Linked DNA regions of Aliamphritea ceti. The protein of the gene in region 2 interacts with the protein of the main gene of each other region in a pairwise test. Links are inferred from orthologs where the notes say so. Each region holds a gene or a part of one and is shown on either strand. Other genes may lie near its edges.

Region 1 (7,942 bases), 930 kb from region 2 along the record:
TTCTGCAGGAAGAATTTGCTCAGTATTTATAACTCAGTGCTTTTAATTCAGTACTTATAATTCAGAGATTATGGAGAATCAGCATGCATCAGACTTTGATCAGCGTTGATGAGCTTAAAGTAAAAATTGAACGCGGCAGTGCTTTGGTTATCTGGGATTGCCGGTTTAATCTGATGGATGTCAATCAGGGGCGTAAAGCTTACCAGGCAAGTCATATCCCTGGTGCGTTGTATGTGAATCTGAATAAAGATCTTGCTGCACAAGTGAGCGACGAAACTGGGCGGCATCCGTTACCGGCGTTAGATAAGTTTGCAGAACTTTGTGAAGTCACCGCTATAGGACCGAACATTCAGGTAGTGGTATATGATGATTGCGGCGGTGCGATGGCAGCCCGTGCCTGGTGGTTATTACAGGCGATAGGTTTACGTGATGTGGCTGTGCTGGATGGTGGATATCCAGCCTGGCTGGAGGCTTCTGCGCCGGTTGTGACTGAGTTTATTATGCCACAGCCGACAGCTGTTCGCTTAAATAGCTATGATCAGAGCATGCTTGCTGACCGTAAAGAAGTGGCTGAATTTGCTCCGGATACTTGTCTTGTTGATGCCCGTAATGCAGAGCGTTACCGCGGTGAGCAGGAGCCGATAGATCCTGTTGCCGGGCATATTCCTGGCGCACTCAACCGTCCTTTGCAAGATAACCTTACGAGTGACGGTTGCTTTAAGTCTGCAGAGCTTTTACGCAGCGAATGGCAAGCTTTACTGGCTGATGTGTTACCTGAGCAAGTTATACATTACTGTGGTTCAGGTGTGACTGCCTGTCATAATCAGCTGGCAATGGAAATCGCAGGGTTGAATGGTTCCCGGGTGTATCCAGGGTCCTGGAGTGAATGGCTTAAGTATCATCCGCCAGCATAAATATTCAGAAAGATCGGCCGGTTAGCCATAAATTGCCGGCAAGTCAGAAAAGGAGTGAGGTATGACTGAAATAAGTGCTAACAAGACAGACTGTCAGTCAGGTGTCATTGCAGAAGCCAACAGTGATGCATTATTTATTACTTACAACCTGGCACCTAATGCTGATATCGCACGCCTGAAGCAGTTATTGGCGCAGGTACCGGTGTTAGCCAAAAGTTTGGGCCAAACGCTGGCAGAAACCGTGTCACAATCCGGTGCTGCGACAGAGTTGCATGTCACTGTTGCAGTTGGTGAGCAGGCCTGGGAAATATTTGAAGCTGATGAGCGGCCAGCAGAATTACTGCCTTTCCCGCAACAGCAGCGAGAGCAGTTAACCGCACCGTCTACGCCAGTTGATTTGTTATTACATATACGTAGTAACCGCCACGATATGAATCATGAAATGGCGGCACGTTTACATGCGTTGTTTGCAGCTCACCTGGAGCTGGTTGAACAGGTACATGGGTTCCGCTATCTCGACAGTCGGGATATGACAGGATTTGTTGATGGTACTGAAAACCCTCAGGGCGATGACCGTGCTGATGTAGCAGTCGTGGCTGAAGGTCGCTTTGCCGGTGGTAGTTATATTCATCTGCAGCGTTATGAGCATGATTTACTACGCTGGAATCAGCTGGTGGTGAAGCAGCAGGAAGATATTATTGGCCGAACTAAGGCTGAAAATATTGAATACCCGGGCGCTGATAAAGCTAGCTTTGCGCACACCAAGCGAACGTCTTTAAAAGATGCCGCGGGTAAGTCTATTGAAATTCTGCGTCACAGTATGCCTTATGGTGATCTGACTAAGCGTGGCCTGTTATTTGCCTCTTTTGGTGCATCCGCAGTGCCTTTTACCAAAATGCTGGAAAGCATGTTTCATGGTGAGGAAGAAGGCGGTGCATACGATAAGCTGTTGGATTACACAGCTGCAGTGACAGGGCAATCATTCTTTGCACCAGGTCTGGCGCTGTTAGAAAGTTGGAAGCAGAGCTGAAAGGTTGTCTGATGACTGATTAAAAATACCTGCGTTTGCAGGTATTTTTTTGTCTTGTAGAGTCTGATGATCAGGCTGAGGGATGAGGCTTACCGGTACGCTTATTTTCATACATATGCTTATCTGCCAGATCAATCATCGTTTCCATACATGCTTTGTCAGCATCGTTTGTAAAACAGTAACCATAGCTCAGACTGTTAAACTGAAACTCTGGGTTTTGTTTTAATTCAGTACTGAATTGGTATTCGAGGCGGTGACAGAATTTCTGAATATGTTGTTCGTCATCTGCCAGCATCATGACTAAAAATTCGTCCCCTCCGACCCGGGCTATAATATCGCTGTCCCGGCAACTGTTTTTAAGGGTGTTGGCGAGAGTTGTTATGCAAGCGTCTCCGGCCTGGTGTCCTTCTGTATCATTCAGCTGTTTCATATTATCAATATCAAGGTATACCATGCCGATATTCTGATTGAAGCGCCGGGCATCTTTAATCCGCTGATCTCCAAGCAGGTTTAACCCCCGACGGTTATTTACCTGGGTAAGCTCATCAGTAATAGCCAGTGATTTGATTTCTTCATAGTCGAAGAGCAGCTGCAGATCGGCATTAATCATGTCACGAAACTGTTTTAACAGCTGCTTCTGAACCTGATTATATTCAGATGTTTTGGTATCAATGACGCAAATGGTGCCGAATAAAGAACCGTCAGGCCAGCTAACAGGTAAGCCTAAGTAAGAACGTACGAGGCCTTCTGATACAGGTGGTGCGCTGTGCCATTCATTACTGAGCTCTGCATCATCGACATAGAGGCTTTTTTCAGTCTCCATTATTCGTCGGCAAAAGCTTTTCATGTCCCAGGGCCAGCTGGAGTTACGTTGCAGGAAGTTATCCTGATTATTACTGGCGGCTACAGCGTTAAATTCCTGCTGACGAAACTGAACAATAGTACCGCAGGCAGCATTAAAAAGTTCTGCCATCAGGTTTACTGTCATCTGCCATTTTTGCAGATCGAGGTTTGGGTGAGGGTGACGGGAAATACAAGCCTGAGTATCGATCATTTGCCTAACCTTTTATATCGCTGATTCTGCCGGCTTAGATCAGTCGGGCAGATGTATCAGTTTCAATCGGGTTACCTGGCAGGACTAGCAGCAAACCAGGTAATGCGAATAGTGTGCGACCTGATTCCTTAGTCTTAATCAAATGTCTTTATGATTACAGAAAGTATGGTTTTTGTGTTTTAAAATCGCAACCTGATTTGTTTGAAAAACCAAGCAATAGTTGTCATTTTGTGGAGAGGAGTAGGAAGGAATTAAGAGCAAAACCAGACCTGCATAGCAGGTCTGATCGTTACAGCAAAATTAAGCGGTATTCTTACTGTACGTTTTCATTATCGCTGAACATGCCTTCGAACAGGGCCGTTGAGAGGTAGCGCTCACCTGAATCAGGCAGGATAACCACAATGTTTTTCCCCTGGTTTTCAGGTTTCTCTGCTTGCTTCACCGCTGCTGCCAGTGCGGCACCGCATGAAATACCTGCCAGAATGCCTTCTTTAATCATTAACTGGCGTGCCATTTCAATGGCTTCATCGTTGCTGATCTGGGCGACTTCATCTACCAGTGAAAGGTCGAGGTTTTTAGGTACAAAGCCAGCACCAATGCCCTGGATTTTGTGTGGGGCAGGCTGCAGTTCTTCATTATTCAGAGTTTGCGAAATGATCGGTGAATCTGTTGGCTCAACCGCAACAGAATGAATCGCTTTGCCTTCTGTTTGTTTGATATAGCGGGAGGTACCACTAATAGTTCCGCCAGTGCCGACACCTGCAACCAGAATATCGACTTGTCCTTCAGTGTCGCGCCAGATTTCAGGTCCGGTGGTTTTTTCGTGAATCTCAGGGTTGGCCGGGTTTTCAAACTGCTGGAGCATCAGGTAGCTGTCTGGATTTTCAGCGACTAGTTCTTCCGCTTTGGCGATTGCGCCCTTCATGCCCTTTGGTGGTTCAGTCAGAACGATTTCTGCGCCCAGTGCTTTCATCAGTTTACGACGTTCAATACTCATTGAGGAAGGCATAGTAAGAACCAGCTTATAGCCCCGTGACGCAGCAACGAATGCCAGAGCAATACCTGTATTACCGCTGGTTGGTTCAATAAGTGTCATGCCCGGTTTAAGACGGCCATCCTGTTCTGCCGCCCATACCATGTTGGCGCCGATTCGACATTTTACTGATCCCGCCGGGTTACGGCTTTCTATTTTGGCGTAAATGTTGGCCTGTGGTGCAATTTTTCCCAGGCGTACAAGTGGAGTGTTACCAATCGATAGAGAATTATCACTGAAGCTGTTCATGGAGGGATGTCCTGATTTCATTGGATAAGTAATAAAAAAAATAACTTCTATAACTTTTCGATTTAAGCGCAGAGCCATAGCTAACGCAAGATAAATATAGATGTATTACTTAGTCAGCCTGAAATAAAATTGGTTTGATTTGTTGTGCTCCGATTTATCCAGAGAAATAATTATGCGTTTAGTGATGAAGTTTTTAGCGCCTTTGCTGGGCTGGCTGGCGTTTAGCCTGTTTCGCAGTTCAATATTCAAATCTTCCCGGGCTAGGCATCATTTAGTGATGAAGTTATTTCGTGTTGCAGCAGATAACGGCAGTACTAAAGCATTGTCAGTATATGGACATTTATTGCATTACCGCGGTGAGGATGAGAGCAACAAAATTCAGGGAGCTATTTATCTACGCAGAGCTGCTGAGCAGGGAGATACGAAAGCAGCTTATCAGATAGCCCGGCTTTTTGAACAAGGCTATCCTGTGATTGGAGAGGATGCTGATAAAGCGCTGCAGTTTTATTGTCAGGCGGGAGAGAAAGGGCACGTGTTGGCGATTAAACGCTTAATAGAAGTATATGAATACGGAGGGTTACACCAGCTGGCAGATCCCCAGCAGCTGGCGTTTTGGAAGCAACAACAATCTCGGTTTTGCAGTTAAGGCTGCATTAGTTGTACGCTGAAGTTAACCGTTTCCAATCCTTTTGCCGGGATGTCGATAATCCACTGAGCCTGTCCTGCTGCTGATTTAGTATAAGTATGGCTACTGCTTTCTATTTTCCAGTCTTGTGAAAAATCTGCATTTAACTTCACTTTAGCAGCTGTGTTCCGGCTGTTACGAATTTCCAGTTTTTGAGCCATTTTGTGGCCGTTAAAGATTTTCTCGAAGTCACTTTGCTGACGTTTTATGCTGATATCAAATGCTTTGCCTATTGGTAGCCTGACAGTTTCGCCTGCTGCGGTATGTTCGACCCTGGCGCTGCCAATGAACTGCAGCTGTGCGTCGTTATCCGGACTGAATACCCGCGCGTTACCTGCCGGTAACGGGAATCCAAGATTGCTGCTGGCAGAGTTTTTAAAGCTCAGTTCGATATTTGGTTTTTCCTGATATTCGTTGTGATCCAGTCCTGGATATACCGGGAACCGGTAGCGGTAAGTCTTTTCTGTTTTGACCTGATCTGAGCTAATCAGATTGACCTGTTTAGTCTGGCCGGTTTGCAGATTAGTAGTTTGTGGCAACTTATACAGCTGATAATCTTGCAGCTGTTGCGGTTGTCCGCTGTCCATTCCGTCGGACATGGCCATTGCCATCATTCCGCGTTCCTGTTTAAAGCGATGGTTAGAAGGAGGCTGGTTAATTTGACCGGCCATTAGCAGGATTTTGCTGTTGTTAAAATCCACCCCGGTCTGGTTATTCAGCGTGGCAAGTCCATCCAAACTGAGCTGGTTGCCTTGCTGGTTAAGTGTCATGGCGTAATCCATTTGCCAGCTTAGGCCCCGTGTCAGGTAAGTGAGAATAGCCTCGCTGTTAGCTTTGCTGCCCTGGGTAGTAATTTCTAAGCTGGGTTTGGACTGCATGCCCGCAGGTAGAGAAGGGAAAATAAAGCGCCAGCCGTTGCTGTTTACCGGCACGCTTTCGATTGCGCCGGCGTTACTAATTGTGGCTGTCTGACCTTCATAGCTGAGCAAGCGGGCGGAGATTCGTGATTCCTGACCTGTTGCCAGGTTTGTACGTGCTAACTGTAAATCTTTGCCGATGTAGTGTTGCAGCAGGGCATGAGTGCTGATTAGATTGGTGTTTAAGTTCTGTTCCAGAACTTCGCCGGCATTTTCCAGACGTAGCGTTTCACTCATCATCTGATGACTGACATCTTTTATGGACAGGCTTTCGCCGGCAGGGATGCTGGGTAACTGACGAATGTCTCTGACCAGTCCCAGGTCGTTATTATATAAAGTGACAGTTAACGACTGTTGCTGGCTGGCATCTATGCTGATGCCAGCGGCGAGTGATAGTGCCGGGGCGAGTACAGTGACGACACCGGTAAATAGCTTCTGCATAAATTATTCCTCGTTAGGCGTTGATACGTCCGGTGTATCTTCCGGTAAGTTCAGGGCAACCCGGAAGCCCCAGCTATTTTTACTGGCGTTGGCCGGATGGCGATAGCGGCTGGAAGAGCGAATGACCCGGCCTATGTCGAACCAGGAGCCACCGCGCATAACCCGGAATTCACAGCTACCGTCGCGGCGGGCATCGCCATTGACCGGTGCACCGATATAGGAGTCCTGATAGCAGTCTTCCACCCATTCGTCGACGTTACCGCTCATGTCATGAATCCCCCATGAATTGGCAGGGAAGCTGCCAACAGGCGCGGTTTGTTTACCGTCCCACGGACTGCCGCATTCACCGCAAACGGCGCGTTCCGGTTCCAGTTTCTGTCCCCACCAATAGTTACTCTCTGAGCCTGCACGGGCAACGTATTCCCATTCAGCTTCGGTAGGTAGCCGGTACGGCTGGCCGGTAATTTTTGCCAGCCACTGAGTATACGCTTTGGCTTGTTGCCAGGTGATGTTGATAACCGGGCGGTTGCCCCGACCCCAGCCGTTATCGTCTGGCAAAGGCTGGCCGGTAGACTGTGCATAATAATCATAATCACTGAAAGTGATTTCGTTGCGCGCCAATGCGAATTTATAACCAATATTTACTTCATGGCTGGGAAGTTCATTGTCATCCCCGATAAGCTGCTGATCACCCATCAAGAATCTGCCACGGGGAATGATGACCATTTGTGGTCCTTTGAAACCTCCGGTTAACTGGTCAGTGAACAGCGTTTTTGCATCAGCGTCAGGGTACTTAGCTTTAAGTAGTTGTGCTTCCAGTGAGGTTACTTCATCTGTACGCGCTACCAGGCTGTCTTTAAGGGCATCTATCTGAGACTGGAAGTTGTTATCTGAATTTTGCTGTTCTGCTGTCTGTTGCTCCAGCTGATTTCTCAGGCTTTCAATTTCAGCAAGGCTAGTGGTTAGCGTGATGTTGGTGCGCATTTGCTGCAGCATTAATATAGCTGCAGTTGCTACGGCACCAATCAGCATGCCAGCAGTGAAAATCCCCAAGCCTATTATCTGTGGACGACTAGGGCGCCAGCCCATGAGTCCAGTTAGCCTGTTACGAAAACTGGTTTGCGAAGAGTTTTGTTCTACAGAGTTGTCATCATTAAATGTATCAACAGCAGATGTCTGGTCAGAGGTCTTCGGCTTGCTGATATTTGGCAGCGGTTCTTCCGTTTCTTCCTGAAGGATGCTCTGAATAAGTTTCGAGGCGGTTGCCGGACGTTCATCCGGGTCAGTTGAAAACGCGCTTTGTAAGGCTTGCCACTGGGTAGCTGTCAGCATTTTCAGCGGCTTAAGTTCGATACGTACCCGGCTGGCTTCGTTGTCCTGTGCCCTGAATGGCGCTTTACCGCTGAGCAACTGATAAATGATTGCTGCATAGGCGTATATATCGGCTCTGGGAGTTAAGGGCTCAGGGTGAAAACATTCCGGTGCCTGGTAAGCAAGATAGCTGGCAGGGGCTTTTAGCTGGTCGCTGATACATTCAAGACTATCTGCCAGATTGTAACCAATGAGCCGGACGCCTCCCTGACGATTGACGAATACCATATCTGGGCTAAGGCTTCTGT
Region 2 (5,021 bases):
ATATGGCGTAACCCTTAAACCATGCTTAGACATTGACTGGCTCAGCGTCCCCAAAACTTCAACCTGTTCGGGCGGCAGCCCTACCTCTTCATGTGCTTCACGCAATGCAGTCGTCAGTAAATCAAAATCTTCAAAGTCTTTTTTACCTCCCGGAAACGCAACCTCACCCCCATGCGAAGACAAATGTTTAGTACGCCGGGTTAACACTACTTGTGGATCATTACTCTTAGTTAACGCTACCAGCACAGCCGCCTCCGGCCCATCATGCTGAAGCATTCTTGGCGAGCTGGCATGTAAGCGGCGAGCTAACTGCTGAATCATATATCCTCCACCTTGCGTATGCTTTCATCATACCCGGCGCAGCAAGGAAAGTTTAGTCGCACCAACACCGCTAACCGGGGATATTTTCAGGTACACTCAGAACCTTATCTAAATACTCAGGGGTCTATATGAAATTTTGTAGCAGCTGCGGTGCCAACATCCGTATTGAAGTACCGGCCGGGGACAACCGCCCACGGCATGTCTGTAACAGCTGCGAAGAAGTTCATTACTCAAACCCAAAAATCATTGCCGGATGCCTGCCTGTATTCGAAGACAAAGTATTACTCTGTAAGCGGGCTATCGAACCACGTATCGGCTATTGGACACTGCCTGCCGGCTTTATGGAAAACAACGAATCCACTGAACAGGCTGCCAGCAGGGAAACTCTTGAAGAAGCTAACGCGAGAGTCAGCAGCTTACAACTCTACAGCCTTACATCCATGACTCACATTAGCCATGTACAGATGATTTACCTGGCACAACTGGATGATCTCGACTTTTTCCCAGGCGAAGAAAGCCTGGAAGTAGAACTCTTCACTGAAGCCAATATCCCCTGGGAAGACATCGCCTTCCAAAGTATAACCAACGCTTTGCGCTGCTATTTTGAAGACCGTCAAAATCAGCAATTCCCACTCCGCCACTTCGAAATCAACACCCCTTCAAAGCGACCACTAAACAAAGCTTCAGCTTAACTTACCTTTTGTTTTTGCTTTCGCCGTGGTGGCTTGCACTTTGCCAGCCACCACGCACAGATAACACCACTCACAAAACCAGCGATATGCATTTCAAAACTCACCTGCTCACTGAAGTCCAAAAGGGTGTAGATCAATCCACCATATAACAGAATTGTAATCACACTATAAAACACAGCCCGAAATGATCGGGTAAACCAGCCATAGCTAAGCAAAAATCCCCAATACCCCATCACAACACCAGACGCCCCAATGTGAATGCTGGTTCGACCAAACAACCAGACCAGCAAACCACTAAGTAATATGACGAAAGCACTGATAATAAGCACTGATCTGATTTGAATAACCATTATGCCCAATAACACTAACGGCACAGTATTGCCCAGCAGATGCCCCACACCACCATGCAATAGTGGCGCAGTCACAATCCCATAGACATATTCAAAATGCCGGGGAATCAAGCCGTAGATACGCAACCCACCGCCCGTTATCTGGTTCACCCACTCAATCAGCCACAGCAAACCTATAAAGCCAATGAGCCACTTAAATTCTACTGATCTTTTTATCGCCAATTTACAAACCCCTTACAGTTCATGGGCTGCAGCCGTTATTAGCAAGTCATAAAGATGTTATACACAAGCTAATCCACAGAAAAACTGGATACTTTTTACTTTAACCACCGCTGTTTAAGAGCCATTGATCACCACAGGCACAAGTAAAAATATAGCTTTAAATTCAACACCTTAAGATCCTTATCAGAACCTTATGCAAATCTATTCCACAGGGTTACGCACAGAAAGCGTGAATAACTCTTAAAAAATTATAAACAATCAAACAAAACCTTTTCCAATATCAAAAATCAGCCAACTTATACACCTCATAAGCAACCTCTTCATAAGGATGAGCTCGCTTTAAAGCCTCCACTGCTTCACTTATTAATCCATCCTCACAAACCATCTCAACCTTCCACTCAGCCAATCGCTCTGTCTGATCATGCGAGCCAATATGGGGCCGACTACCAGACAACGGACGAAATTGCCCCTGTCCAAGCACCTGCCAACAGCAATTGTCGTAATCGCCAATCCGGCCAACTCCCTGCGCAAACAGCGCTTCTTTAACAGCTTCCAGATTATCTTCAGGTACAAAGAAACATAACTTATACATATCAGCCCCAACATAACGCATCTCAAAAACAAAAAAGCCCCGGCAATGACCGAGGCTTATTTAGAATCCAGTTATCTGGATTAATTCAGATCCAGCACATCCTGCATGCTGTAAACACCTTCAGACTGCTCATTCAGCCAGCTTACTGCCCGTACTGCACCTTTAGCAAAAGTCAGACGCGAACTAGCCTTATGCGTAATTTCCAAACGCTCACCCTCATTGGCAAACAATACAGTGTGATCACCTACCACATCACCAGCACGGACTGTCGCAAAGCCGATTTCTTTCTGTGTTCTGGCACCTACCTGACCCTCCCGGCCATAGACAGCACACTCACGCAAATCACGGCCCAGAGCGCCCGCAACAGCTTCTCCCATACTTAAAGCAGTACCGGATGGTGAATCCACCTTATGATGGTGATGAGCTTCAATAATCTCCACATCATAATCATCACCCAAAACTTTGGCAGCCATCGCCAGCAGTTTAAAGCTCAGATTCACACCAACACTCATATTAGATGCAAAGACCACCGGCATTTTATCTGCGTAGCTATCCAGCTCCGCACGCTCTTCAGGCGTCAAACCCGTAGTACCAATAACAATTCGTTTTCCATGCTCAGCGCATAAGGCCATGTTGGCCAGCGTAACCTGCGGAGACGTAAAGTCGATCAGCACATCAAAATCATTAATAACATTTCCCAATGAACCAGACAGCGCAACACCCAGCTTACCTACGCCTGCCAACTCACCGGCATCCGCACCAATCAGGCTACTTTTTGGGCTAACAATAGCCGCACCCAGCTGCATACCATCCGCCGCTTCAACAGCCTGAATATTCGCTTTACCCATACGTCCGGCGGCGCCGGCAACTGCTACTCGAATCATTACTTAATCCTGATAAACAGCCCGGAGAAACCGGGCCGGTATAAACACAATACTGAACGCGCTAATTACTCAGGTGCGCATGGCTGCTCACATGGCACTTGCTGATCCATATCCAGTGCGGGTTTAGCCACCTCCGGACGACCAACCACTTTTGCAGGCACCCCCACAACCGTTGTATGCGCCGGCACTTCATCAAGTACGACAGAACCGCCACCTACCTTGGCACCTCTACCAACTTCGATATTACCAAAGATCTTGGCACCGGCGGCGATCAGAACACCTTCACGAATTTTCGGATGGCGATCACCACTTTCTTTACCTGTTCCGCCAAGAGTAACGCCCTGAAGAATTGAAACATCATTTTCAATCACACAGGTTTCACCAACAACAATACCGGTTGCATGGTCAAACATTACACCATGACCGATCTGAGCGGCGGGATGAATGTCAACCTGAAATACTGAACTGACCCGGCTCTGAATATACAGCGCCATAGAAGAACGCCCCTGACTCCACATCCAATGCGAAATACGATACGCCTGTAAAGCATGAAAACCTTTCAGATACAGCAAGACAATTGTAAAACGTTCAATTGCCGGATCCCGGGTACGGACAGCCACAATATCCTGGCAGATAGCATCAAGAATACCGGAATCAGCCCGCAGCGCTTCATCGATCAGCTCACGCAAAGCAACCGCAGGCATAACATCATCAGATAATTTGCTGGCTAGCAGATAACTGACGGCGGCACACAGGCTTTTATGACCAATAATACTGGCATGGAAAAAACTTGAAAGGAAAGGTTCACGCTCAATTTCTTCGCGCGCTTCTTGCTGAATCAGCTGCCATAAAGCATCTGGTTCCACTGGCCAATCACTCATAACAGGCTCTCTATCTGACGGCTACAGACACCCCTGCCGGGCTAAGATACTCGCAGGAGCCTTTAATCTCTTGCTAAGCAGGGCCTGCTTTCGGCAGGCCCATACTTATATTTTAGGTCATATCTTCGAAGAACTTCTTCACACTGTCGAAGAAACCAGTCTTCTTTGGTGCGTGGTGCTGCTGGCTCTCATCCATCGCAGATTCAAACTCACGCAACAACTCTTTCTGACGGCTACTCAGGTTAACCGGCGTTTCTACAATCGCCCGCACCAACAAGTCGCCCACAGCGCCGCCACGAACAGGCTTAATTCCTTTTCCGCGCAGACGGAATAACTTACCTGTCTGGGTTTCCGCTGGAATCTTCAGCTTAACACGGGACTCCAGTGTCGGTACTTCCAGCTCACCGCCTAAGGCAGCATCAATAAAGCTGATCGGCACTTCACAGAACAGATGCTTGCCATCACGCTCAAAAATCGCATGATCACGCACACTCATCTGTACAAACAAATCACCAGAAGGGCCACCGTGAGTACCGGCTTCACCTTCTCCTGCCAAACGAATACGGTCTCCCGTATCAACGCCAGCCGGAATCTTCACAGATAATTTTTTAGTTTCTTCAGTCCGCCCCTGACCATGGCAGTCATTACAAGGATCAGATACAACCTGACCTTCACCATGACATGTTGGACACGTTTGCTGAACTGAGAAGAAACCCTGCTGCATCCGTACCTGACCGATACCACCACAGGTACCACAAGTCTTAGCACTGGTTCCCGGCTTAGCGCCGCTGCCATCACAAGTATTACAACCAACCAAAGTTGGTACTGTAATAGTCTTCTCGCAACCTTTAACAGCTTCTTCAAGCGTCAGATCCATGGTGTAACGTAAATCGGCACCACGCTGCACATGACTGCGACGACGGCCACCACCGCCTGCACCGCCGAAAATATCACCAAAGACATCGCCGAAAACATCACTGAAACCGCCAGCACCACCGCCGCCGAAGCCACCGCCACCCATGCCATTCTGATCAACACCTGCATGACCATACTGATCATATGCAGCTTTCTTCTGCTGA

Evidence for each region.
Region 1: the proteins of cysE (region 2) and cysK interact in binary tests that used the Escherichia coli proteins (3 or more experiments, as listed by UniProt). The link is inferred for Aliamphritea ceti from one-to-one orthologs.

What each region holds. Positions count from the first base shown.
Region 1 is NZ_AP025282.1:1,553,862-1,561,803, forward strand. What follows is about bases 2,297-5,106. They hold cysK (cysteine synthase A), read right to left. Parts: upstream 4,281-5,106; coding sequence 3,312-4,280; downstream 2,297-3,311. Other genes in these bases: OCU49_RS07125 (sensor domain-containing diguanylate cyclase), read right to left, coding at 2,297-2,998; OCU49_RS07135 (tetratricopeptide repeat protein), read left to right, coding at 4,453-4,926; OCU49_RS07140 (DUF4139 domain-containing protein), read right to left, coding at 4,923-5,106. Outside these bases: OCU49_RS07110 (tryptophan--tRNA ligase), read left to right, coding at 1-32; OCU49_RS07115 (sulfurtransferase), read left to right, coding at 84-914; OCU49_RS07120 (Dyp-type peroxidase), read left to right, coding at 976-1,944; more of OCU49_RS07125, read right to left, coding at 2,015-2,296; more of OCU49_RS07140, read right to left, coding at 5,107-6,323; OCU49_RS07145 (SUMF1/EgtB/PvdO family nonheme iron enzyme), read right to left, coding at 6,327-7,942.
Region 2 is NZ_AP025282.1:623,911-628,931, reverse strand. What follows is about bases 2,035-5,021. They hold cysE (serine O-acetyltransferase), read right to left. Parts: upstream 3,943-5,021; coding sequence 3,127-3,942; downstream 2,035-3,126. Other genes in these bases: dnaJ (molecular chaperone DnaJ), read right to left, coding at 4,055-5,021; dapB (4-hydroxy-tetrahydrodipicolinate reductase), read right to left, coding at 2,258-3,061; OCU49_RS02820 (YqfO family protein), read right to left, coding at 2,035-2,177. Outside these bases: OCU49_RS02835 (CoA pyrophosphatase), read right to left, coding at 1-321; OCU49_RS02830 (NUDIX hydrolase), read left to right, coding at 450-1,013; OCU49_RS02825 (rhomboid family intramembrane serine protease), read right to left, coding at 1,010-1,585; more of OCU49_RS02820, read right to left, coding at 1,866-2,034.